3 regions of the Streptomyces sp. NPDC012637 genome follow, and region 3 is predicted to be linked to each of the others. Evidence: riboswitches for the same ligand, from Rfam matches in the RefSeq annotation. Region 3 holds a riboswitch; each other region holds the start of a gene.
What was found. A riboswitch is a leader RNA that binds a small molecule or an ion and turns the genes downstream of it on or off. The one in region 3 is predicted to bind cobalamin.
Positions count from the first base shown of each region.

Region 1 (3,265 bases), on a different contig from region 3:
GGTGAGGAGCGCGCCGATGCCGGCGGCGAGGACGGCCGCGGGCAGCGCCAGGCTGTCCCAGCGGGCGCTGCCGAGGCCGCCGAGGGACCAGAACAGCGCCTCCTGGAACTGCTCGGGGCGGCCCGCGACGACCAGGAGCAGGGTGGTCAGCGCGGACAGGATGTACGAGACGGCCACCCCGGCCAGGACGAGCCGCGGCCCGGTCATGGTGCCGCCGCGCCGGGCCAGGCCATAGACGAGGACGAGTGCGAGCAGCGCGCCCGCGAAGGCCCCGGCGGGCAGCGCGACGGTGGTGGTGATCCCGCCGCCGACGCCCAGGACGATGACGGCGACGGCGCCGGCGGAGGCCCCGGAGGAGATTCCGAGCAGGAAGGGGTCGGCGAGCCGGTTGCGGACCAGGGCCTGCAGGACGGTGCCGACGACGGCCAGCCCGGCGCCGACGACCGCCCCGAGCAGCACCCGGGGCAGCCGGACGTCGAGCACGATCGTCCGGTACGGCGAGGGCCCGGCCCGGCCGGTCAGGGCGTCGAGCACCTGGCCGGGCGGGACGCGGACGGAGCCGAGCGCCAGCGAGGCCACGACGGCCGCCGCGAGCGCCAGGAGCAGTCCGGCGACGACGGTCGCGTACCGCTTCACCGGCCGGGGTGGAGCTGGGCGGCGAGCTTGCCGACGGCGGCGGGCGCCCGGACGCCGAGCACGGTGTCGGAGAGCGGCAGCACGGCGAAGCGGCGGTTCTTGATCGCGGGCACCTCGCGCAGGGCAGGGTCGTCGAGGAGGCGCCGCTTCTTCTGCTCGACGGTGGTGGAGCCGTAGTCGTAGATGACGACGACCTCGGGCTTGCGGGCGACGACCTGCTCCCAGGTGGCGTCGCCGAAGGTCTTGTCGAGGTCGGCGAAGACGTTGCGGCCGCCGGCGCGGGTGATCAGCTCGTTGCCGATGCCCTTGCCGCCGGCGGTGAACGCGGTCTTGTCGCCGCTGTCGTAGACGAAGACGGACACCGGCGGGGCGCCCTCCAGCCGCTGCTCGGTGGCGGCGAGCGCGGCGCGGGCCTCGCGGTTCCACTTCTCGGCGCGCTCGGCGACGCCGAAGGTGCGGCCCACCTCGCCGACCTCGCGGTAGAGGTCGTCGAAGGAGGTGGCGCCGGACGGGCAGTACTCGGTGTTGAGCCGGGACTCGATGCCGGAGCGCTTCAGGTCGTCGCGGCCGCGGCCGGCCTTGGTGTCGAAGGCGGAGGCGTAACCGCCGTACACGAAGTCCGGGTTCGCGGCGAGCAGGGCCTCCTTGGAGGGGTACTCCTTGGCGAGGACCGGGACGGAGTCGTAGGCCTTCTTGTAGGCGGGCAGGACCGCGTCGTCGAGATAGGCGGTGCCGGCGAGCGACTTCTCCAGGCCGAGGGCGAGCATGACCTCGGTGACGTGCTGGTTCATGGTCACCGCGCGCTTGGGCGGGGCCTGGTAGGTGGTGGTCACACCGCAGTTGGTCACGGTGTACGGGAAGCCGGGCGCGGCCTTCCCGGTGGGCGTGGTCCCGGTCCCGGACGCCGGTGCGGAGCAGGCGGCGAGCAGGGGTACGAGGGCGAGCGCGGGCAGCAGCGGGCGGCGCCAGGTCACGGCGTTGGCCTCCTCCGGGGATTTCCACGTCCCCGATCGGTGGTGAGAAGGCGGCAGGTCAGTTCCTGGCTCGCGCCCCTCGTGGCCCGTCCGGTGGGTCGGTGCCGGACAGGACCCGGGGGCGCTCACAGTGGCGGGACCGCGCCGGACTCGCACCGGCTTCCTGGGTCCTGCCGCCCTGAAAGGTCGCGCCCAGACTACTCGTAGGCCTCGACGATCTTGACCTCTTCCTCCTCCACGACGCCGTCGACGATCGTGTACGAGCGGAACTGGAAGGGGCCGGCGCCGTCGGTGTCGGCGGTGGAGACGAGGACGTAGTGCGCCTGCGGCTCGTTGGCGTAGGAGATGTCGGTCCGGGACGGGTAGGCCTCGGTCGCCGTGTGCGAGTGGTAGACGATCACGGGCTCCTCGTCCCGGTCGTCCATGTCGCGGTAGAGCTTCAGCAGGTCGCCGGAGTCGAACTCGTAGAAGGTGGGCGAGCGCGCCGCGTTCAGCATGGGGATGAACCGCTCGGGGCGGCCCGTGCCGACCGGACCCGCGACCACGCCGCAGGCCTCGTCGGGGTGGTCCGCGCGGGAGTGCTCGACGATCTGGTCGTACAGGGCTCGGGTGATGGTCAGCATGCCGACAGGATAAGCAGACGGGCCGCCCCGTATCGAGGTTCGATACGAGACGGCCCGAATGGTGAGACCTTGCAGGTCGGAGGCGCTACGAGCGCTTGGCGAAGGCGGCGCCTTCGGGGTTGCGGGCCTTGAGGACCAGGTAGGCGACGCCGAGGAGCAGGCCCCACAGCGGCGCGCAGTACAGCGAGACGCGCGCACCCTCGTCGATGCCCATCATCACGATGACCATGCCGATGAAGGCGAGGGCGAAGAGGCTGGGCCAGATGCCGCCGGGCGCCTTGAAGGAGGACTCGGGCAGCTCGCCGCGGTCGGCCTTGAGGCGGTAGCGGACGTGGCAGGCCAGGATCATGATCCAGGCCCACATGCCGGAGATGGTGGCGAAGGAGACGACGTAGTTGAACGCGTCGCCGGGCCACTGGTAGTTGATCCAGACGCCCACCATCATCAGCGCGGCCGAGAAGGTCGTGCCGATCAGCGGGGTGCCGCTCTTCGTCAGCCTGGTGAAGAACTTCGGGCCCTGGCCGTTGAGCGCGAGGTCGCGCAGCATGCGGCCGGTGGAGTACATGCCGGAGTTGCAGGACGAGAGCGCCGCCGTCAGCACGACGAAGTTGACGATGGCCGCGCCGATGCCGAGGCCCATCTTCTCGAAGGCGGCGACGAACGGCGAGACGCCCGGCTTGAACTCGGTCCACGGGACGACCGACAGGATCATGATCAGCGCGCCGACGTAGAAGACGGCGATGCGCCACGGCACGGTGTTGATGGCCTTGGGCAGGACGGTCTTCGGGTCCTTGGACTCGCCCGCGGTGACGCCGACCAGCTCGACGGCGAGGAAGGCGAACATGACCATCTGGAGGGTCATGAGGGTGGAGCCGATGCCGTTCTCCCCGGCGAAGAAGCCGCCGAGGTCCCACAGGTGGGTGATCGAGGCGGTGTCGCCGGCGTCGGAGAAGCCGATGGTGAGGATGCCGGCACAGATCAGGATCATGCCGACGATCGCGGTGACCTTGACCATCGAGAACCAGAACTCCA
Region 1 covers NZ_JBIBDS010000008.1:404,716-407,980, forward strand. The annotation lists gene ACFY8W_RS30275 (iron chelate uptake ABC transporter family permease subunit) at 1-636, opposite strand, end outside; gene ACFY8W_RS30280 (ABC transporter substrate-binding protein) at 633-1,610, opposite strand; cobalamin riboswitch at 1,649-1,830, opposite strand; gene ACFY8W_RS30285 (Mov34/MPN/PAD-1 family protein) at 1,808-2,233, opposite strand; gene ACFY8W_RS30290 (amino acid permease) at 2,319-3,265, opposite strand, start outside.
Region 1: linked by a shared signal. The riboswitch ahead of ACFY8W_RS30280 (ABC transporter substrate-binding protein) and the one ahead of metE (5-methyltetrahydropteroyltriglutamate--homocysteine S-methyltransferase) in region 3 are both predicted to bind cobalamin.

Region 2 (3,265 bases), on a different contig from region 3:
GACAAGGGCTACCGCGCCGGTCAGATCGCGTCCGCCGGTCTCGTCTCCCTCGCGCACGGCACCAACGACGCCCAGAAGACGATGGGCATCATCACCCTCGCCCTGGTCGCCGGCGGCGTCCTCGCCCCCGGCTCCAACCCGCCCGTCTGGGTCATCGTCTCCGCCGGTCTGGCGATCGCGCTCGGCACCTACCTCGGCGGCTGGCGCATCATCCGCACCATGGGCAAGGGCCTCACCGACCTCCAGCCGCAGCAGGGCTTCGCCGCCCAGACCAGCGCGGCCACCGTCATCCTGGCCTCGTCCCACCTCGGCTTCTCCCTCTCGACCACGCACTCCGTCTCCGGCGCCGTCATGGGCGCGGGCCTCGGCCGCAAGGGCGGCGTCGTCCGCTGGTCGACCGCCACCCGCATGTTCGTCGCCTGGGGTCTGACCCTGCCGGCCGCGGGCCTGGTCGGTGCCGGCTCCGAGTACGTCGCCCGCCAGGGCGACTGGGGCGTCTACGTCGTCGCGGCCTTCCTGGTCGCCTCCTGCATCGGCATCTGGCTCGTCTCCCGCCGCCAGGTCGTCGACCACACCAACGTCAACGACGTCGAGAGCGAGACCGCGTCCGGCACCGAGCCCGCGGGCGTCGTGACCACCGCCATGGCGGCCGTCACCCCGCCGCCGGCCGGCTCCGTCGCCGCCGTCACCGACGAGGACCTGAAGACCACCATCCCCGCCCCGAACCCCGCGGACCCCGCCGCTCCCCCGGCCCCCGCCGCCGCGGTCTGAGGAACTGGAACCAAGCATGAAGATCGACTGGGCAGCTCTCGGCTCCGTCTTCGGAGTCAGCCTCGTGGCGACCGTCGCCATCGTGGGCCTGTTCACCCTCGGCATCGTCGGCCTCTCCAAGCAGGAGCAGGCCGCCGCGCAGGGCGGCTCCGCCGCCCTGGCCCGCACCGGCGCCTACGCCTGCTTCGGCCTGTGCGTCGCGGCCGTGGCGTACGGCATCTACCTGATCGTCGCCTGACCGTCGTCCGACGGAGCACGGCAGACCCTTCCGGCCGGGCGGTCCGCACCTCGTGTGCGGGCCGCCCGGCCGTCGTGTTTGTGGTGCTCCGCACAGTGACCCGACGCAGGTCAAGGGTGAGTTGACGGCTGTTCGCGCAGCGTGGTGGACTGCCGGGGCCAATACGGCGGCAAGCAGAGGAAGTCCGGTGCGAATCCGGCACGGTCCCGCCACTGTGACCGGCCCCGAGGGGCCAGGAGTCAGGAACTCTCGCCGCCGGTCACGTCGACCCAGGGCGCGGACCCTGAGTGAGGACACAGCGCCATGCCCGGCCGCGGCCCCAGACCTTCCCGTGCCACCTCGACCTTCGCGTACGGAGCGGCCGTCGGCCTCGCCGTCGACCTGCTCGCGGGCGATCCCCGCCGCGGCCATCCCGTCGCCGCCTTCGGCCGCGCCGCCGGCGCCGTCGAACGCCGGCTGTGGCGCGACGACCGCGGCCGCGGCGCCCTGCACACGGCCCTCTGCGCCGGCGGGACGGTGGCGCTCGGCGCCCTCGCCGCCCGTGCGGTACGGGACAGCCGGCCCGCGTCCGTCGCGCTGACCGCCGCCTCCGTGTGGGCGGTCGTCGGCGGTACGACCCTGGGCCGGGAGGCGCGCGCCATCGGCGGGGCGCTGGAGGCCGGGGACCTGGAGGTGGCCCGGGAGCGGATGCCCCACCTGGTCGGCCGCGACCCGCAGGCCCTGGACGGGCCGGCGATGGCCCGTGCCGTGGTCGAGTCGGTCGCCGAGAACACCTCCGACGCCGTGGTGGGCGCCCTGTTCTGGGGCGCGGTCGCGGGCGTGCCCGGGCTGCTCGGCTTCCGGGCGGTCAACACCCTCGACGCGATGGTCGGCCACAGGTCCCCGCGCCACCGGCGGTTCGGCTGGGCCTCGGCCCGTCTCGACGACGTGGCCGGCTGGCCGGGCGCCCGGCTCACCGCCGTACTCGCCGCGGCGGCGGGCGGGAACCCGGGCGGAGCGGTGCGGGCCTGGCGGCAGGACGCCGGGAGGCACCCGAGCCCCAACGCCGGCCCGGTGGAGGCCTCCTTCGCGGGCGCCCTCGGCGTACGGCTCGGCGGCACCCTGTCGTACGGCGGGCGGGTGGAGCACCGGCCGGTGCTGAACGGGGCCGGGCGGGCCGTCGAGGTGGCCGACATCGACCGGGCGGTGCGGCTGTCCCGCCGGGTCACCGGACTGACCCTGGCCGTCTGTGTGGGCGGCAGGCTGATCGCGGACGCGGTGAGCGCGAGGAAGCGGAGGAGCGCATGAGGGGCGGGGGGCTGCTGGTCGCCGGGACCACGTCCGACGCGGGCAAGAGCGTCGTCACCGCCGGCATCTGCCGGTGGCTGGTCCGGCAGGGCGTGAAGGTGGCGCCGTTCAAGGGACAGAACATGTCCCTGAACTCCTTCGTGACCCGGGAGGGCGCGGAGATCGGCCGGGCGCAGGCCATGCAGGCGCAGGCCGCGCGGGTCGAGCCGAGCGCGCTGATGAACCCGGTGCTGCTGAAGCCCGGCAGCGACCGGTCGAGCCAGGTCGTGCTGATGGGGAAGCCGGTCGGCGAGATGAGCGCCCGCGGCTACCACGGCGGGCGTCAGCAGACGCTGTTCGAGCCGGTGATGGCGTGCCTGGAGGAGCTGCGGGGCACGTATGACGCCGTGATCTGCGAGGGGGCGGGCAGTCCGGCCGAGATCAACCTGCGCCGCACGGACATCGTGAACATGGGCATCGCGCGGGCCGCGAAGCTGCCCGTCGTGGTCGTCGGCGACATCGACAGGGGCGGGGTGTTCGCCCAGTTCTTCGGGACGACGGCGCTGCTCGCGCCCGAGGACCAGGAGCTCGTCGCCGGATATCTGGTGAACAAGTTCCGCGGCGACGTGACCCTGCTGGAGCCCGGGCTCGACATGCTGCACGGCCTCACCGGGCGCAGGACCTTCGGTGTCCTGCCGTACGCGCACGGCCTCGGCATCGACGAGGAGGACGGGCTGCGGGTCTCCCTGCGGGGCACCGTCCGCGAGTCGGTCGTGGCACCGCCGGTGGGCGAGGACGTGCTGCGGGTCGCCGTCTGCGCCGTCCCGCTGATGTCCAACTTCACCGACGTGGACGCGCTGGCCGCCGAGCCGGGCGTCGTCGTGCGGTTCGTGGACCGGCCCGAGGAGCTCGTCGACGCGGACCTGGTCGTCGTGCCCGGCACCCGCGGGACGGTCAAGGCGCTGGCCTGGCTGCGGGAGCGCGGTCTCG
Region 2 covers NZ_JBIBDS010000003.1:795,179-798,443, reverse strand. The annotation lists gene ACFY8W_RS16665 (inorganic phosphate transporter) at 1-771, shown strand, start outside; gene ACFY8W_RS16660 (hypothetical protein) at 788-1,009, shown strand; adenosylcobalamin (AdoCbl) riboswitch at 1,185-1,259, shown strand; gene ACFY8W_RS16655 (cobalamin biosynthesis protein) at 1,313-2,296, shown strand; gene ACFY8W_RS16650 (cobyric acid synthase) at 2,293-3,265, shown strand, end outside.
Region 2: linked by a shared signal. The riboswitch ahead of ACFY8W_RS16655 (cobalamin biosynthesis protein) and the one ahead of metE (5-methyltetrahydropteroyltriglutamate--homocysteine S-methyltransferase) in region 3 are both predicted to bind cobalamin.

Region 3 (3,265 bases):
TCGGCCCCGGCTTCAACGGGCCCCTGACGATCACCGTCCAGGCCGCGGACGCGCAGGCCGCGGCCACCGCGGTCGGCAAGGAGCTCGCCACGCGTCCCGGCGTCGCCGGCGTCTCCCCCGCGACCCCGAACAAGGCGGGCGACACCGCGATCGTCAACGTGATACCCGAGACCGGGCCGACCGACGAGCGGACCGAGGAACTCGTCCGCTCGCTGCGCGCCCTCGCGCCCCGGCTCGAGTCCGGGACGGGTGCGACGGAGATCCTGGTCGCCGGCCAGACCGCGATGTTCATCGACTTCTCGCAGACCCTCGACGACGCCCTCGTGCCCTACCTGGCGCTGGTGGTCGGCCTCGCGTTCCTGCTGCTGATGGTGGTATTCCGGTCCCTGCTCGTCCCGCTGAAGGCGGCCCTCGGCTTCCTGCTGTCGGTGACCGCCGCCCTGGGCGCCGTCGTCGCCGTCTTCCAGTGGGGCTGGCTGGCCGACGTGCTCGGGATCGAGCAGCCCGGCCCGGTGATGAGCACGATGCCGATCTTCATGATCGGCGTGGTCTTCGGCCTGGCGATGGACTACGAGGTCTTCCTGGTCTCCCGCATGCGCGAGGCGTACGTCCACGGGGCGCGGCCCGCCGAGGCGGTCGTCACCGGCTTCCGGTACGGCGGGCGGGTCGTCACCGCCGCGGCGATCATCATGACCAGTGTCTTCGGCGGCTTCATCATGGAGTCCGACGACTTCGTGAAGATGATCGGTTTCGGCCTCGCCACCGCGGTCCTCTTCGACGCCTTCGTCGTCCGCATGGCCATCGTCCCCGCCCTCTTCGCCCTCCTCGGCAAGTCCGCCTGGTGGCTGCCGAAGTGGCTCGACCGGCTCCTGCCGGACGTCGGCGTCGAGGGCGAGAAGCTCACGCGACCGGAGAGCGCGTCCCAGGGGCACGCGGTGCGGCAGGACCACCTCGTGGGCTGACCGGCCTGCGCCTGGCGGGATATGGCCCGTCGTGCCGGCCGGCACCGTAGGCTGGCGGGGCAGCTGGTTCGCCCCGTCAGCCAGGCGGGATGCGTCGTAAGAGGGAACCCGGTGGGAATCCGGGACTGCCCCGCAGCGGTGAGCGGGAACGACCGCCGTCAGAAGCACTGGGTCCGATGCACGGGACCTGGGAAGCGACGGCCAGTAGGGGTCCGCCGGTGAACCCGGCGGACGCGCCCGCGAGTCCGAAGACCTGCCCGTTGCCCGCACGCGGACCGTTCCGCGCGCGGACATCCCGGTGACCTCGAGGGCGGGTCGGCGACCGGAGCGGGACGGACGACGGCGTGGTGACGCGACGCGCGGCCGTTCGCGTCCGCTTCCGTCACCCTTCGCGCCCTCGTCCCGTCGCCGGGACCTCAGGGATCCATCTCGCGAAGGAGATCTCCGTGACCACGAAGTCCGCAGCCGCGGCAGCACGGGCCACCGTGTACGGCTACCCCCGTCAGGGACAGGGCCGGGAACTGAAGAAGGCGATCGAGGGCTACTGGAAGGGCCGGGTCACCGCCGAAGCCCTCCGCGCCACCGCCGCCGGGGTCCGCGCCGAGCGCCGGCGGCAGCTCGCCGACGCCGGCCTCCACGAGGTGCCGACCGGCGACTTCTCGCTGTACGACCACGTCCTCGACACCACGGTCATGGTCGGCGCGGTCCCGGCCCGCCACCGGGAGGCACTCGCCGCCGACCCGCTCGACGGCTACTTCGCCATGGCGCGCGGCACGCAGGACGCGGCGCCGCTGGAGATGACCAAGTGGTTCGACACCAACTACCACTACCTGGTCCCCGAGCTGGGCCCCGGCACGGCGTTCTCGGCCGACTCCTCGAAGCAGGTCGCCGAGCTGCGCGAGGCCCTCGCCGCCGGTCTCGGCGCGCGGCCCGTCCTCGTCGGCCCCGTCACGTACCTGCTGCTCGCCAAGCCCGCGCCGGGCGTCCCCGGGGACTTCGAACCCCTCACCCTGCTCGACCGGCTGCTCCCGGTGTACGCGGACGTGCTCGCCGACCTGCGGGCGGCGGGCGCGGACTGGGTGCAGCTCGACGAGCCCGCGCTCGTCCAGGACCGCACGCCGGCCGAACTGAACGCCGCCGCACGCGCGTACCGGGACCTCGGGGCGCTCACCGACCGGCCGAAGCTGCTCGTCGCGTCCTACTTCGACCGCCTCGGCGACGCCCTGCCTGTCCTCGCCAAGGCGCCGGTCGACGGGCTGGCGCTCGACTTCACCGGACCCGCGGCCGCGAACCTCGACGCCCTGGCCGCCGTCGGCGGCCTGCCCGGCAAGCGGCTCGTCGCCGGCGTCGTCGACGGCCGCAACATCTGGGTCAACGACCTGGAGAAGTCCCTGTCGACCCTCGGCACGCTCCTCGGCCTCGCCGACCGGGTGGACGTCTCGGCCTCCTGCTCCCTCCTCCACGTGCCGCTCGACGCCGCCGCCGAACGCGACGTCGACCCGGGGATCGCGCGCTGGCTGTCCTTCGCCCGGCAGAAGGCCACCGAACTCGTCACCCTGGCCAGGGGCCTGGCGTACGGCACCGGCGCCATCGCCGGCGAGCTGTCGGCGAACCGCGCCGCCCTCTCCTCCCGTACGAGCTCCCCCGTCACCCACGACCCGGCGGTACGCGCCCGTGCCGCCGCCGTCACCGCCTCCGACACGCACCGCTCCCAGCCGTACGCCCGGCGGGCCGCCGCCCAGCGCACCCACCTGGGCCTGCCGCCGCTGCCGACGACCACCATCGGCTCCTTCCCGCAGACCGCCGAACTGCGCACCGCCCGCGCCGACCTGCGGGCCGGCCGGATCGACCTCGACGGTTACGAGGAGCGCATCAGGGCGGAGATCCGGGAGGTCGTCGCGTACCAGGAGAAGACCGGCCTCGACGTCCTCGTGCACGGCGAACCCGAACGCAACGACATGGTCCAGTACTTCGCCGAGCGGCTCCACGGCTACCTCGCCACGCAGCACGGCTGGGTCCAGTCGTACGGCACCCGCTACGTCCGCCCGCCGATCCTGGCCGGCGACGTCTCCCGGCCGGAGCCGATGACCGTGCGCTGGACGTCGTACGCCCAGTCCCTCACCGGCAAGCCGGTCAAGGGCATGCTCACCGGCCCCGTCACCATGCTCGCCTGGTCCTTCGTCCGCGACGACCAGCCCCTCGCCGACACCGCCCGCCAGGTCGCGCTGGCCCTGCGCGACGAGGTGGACGACCTGGAGGCGGCGGGCACCTCGGTCATCCAGGTCGACGAACCCGCGCTGCGC
Region 3 covers NZ_JBIBDS010000007.1:5,382-8,646, forward strand. The annotation lists gene ACFY8W_RS25925 (MMPL family transporter) at 1-962, shown strand, start outside; cobalamin riboswitch at 1,025-1,224, shown strand; gene metE (5-methyltetrahydropteroyltriglutamate--homocysteine S-methyltransferase) at 1,409-3,265, shown strand, end outside.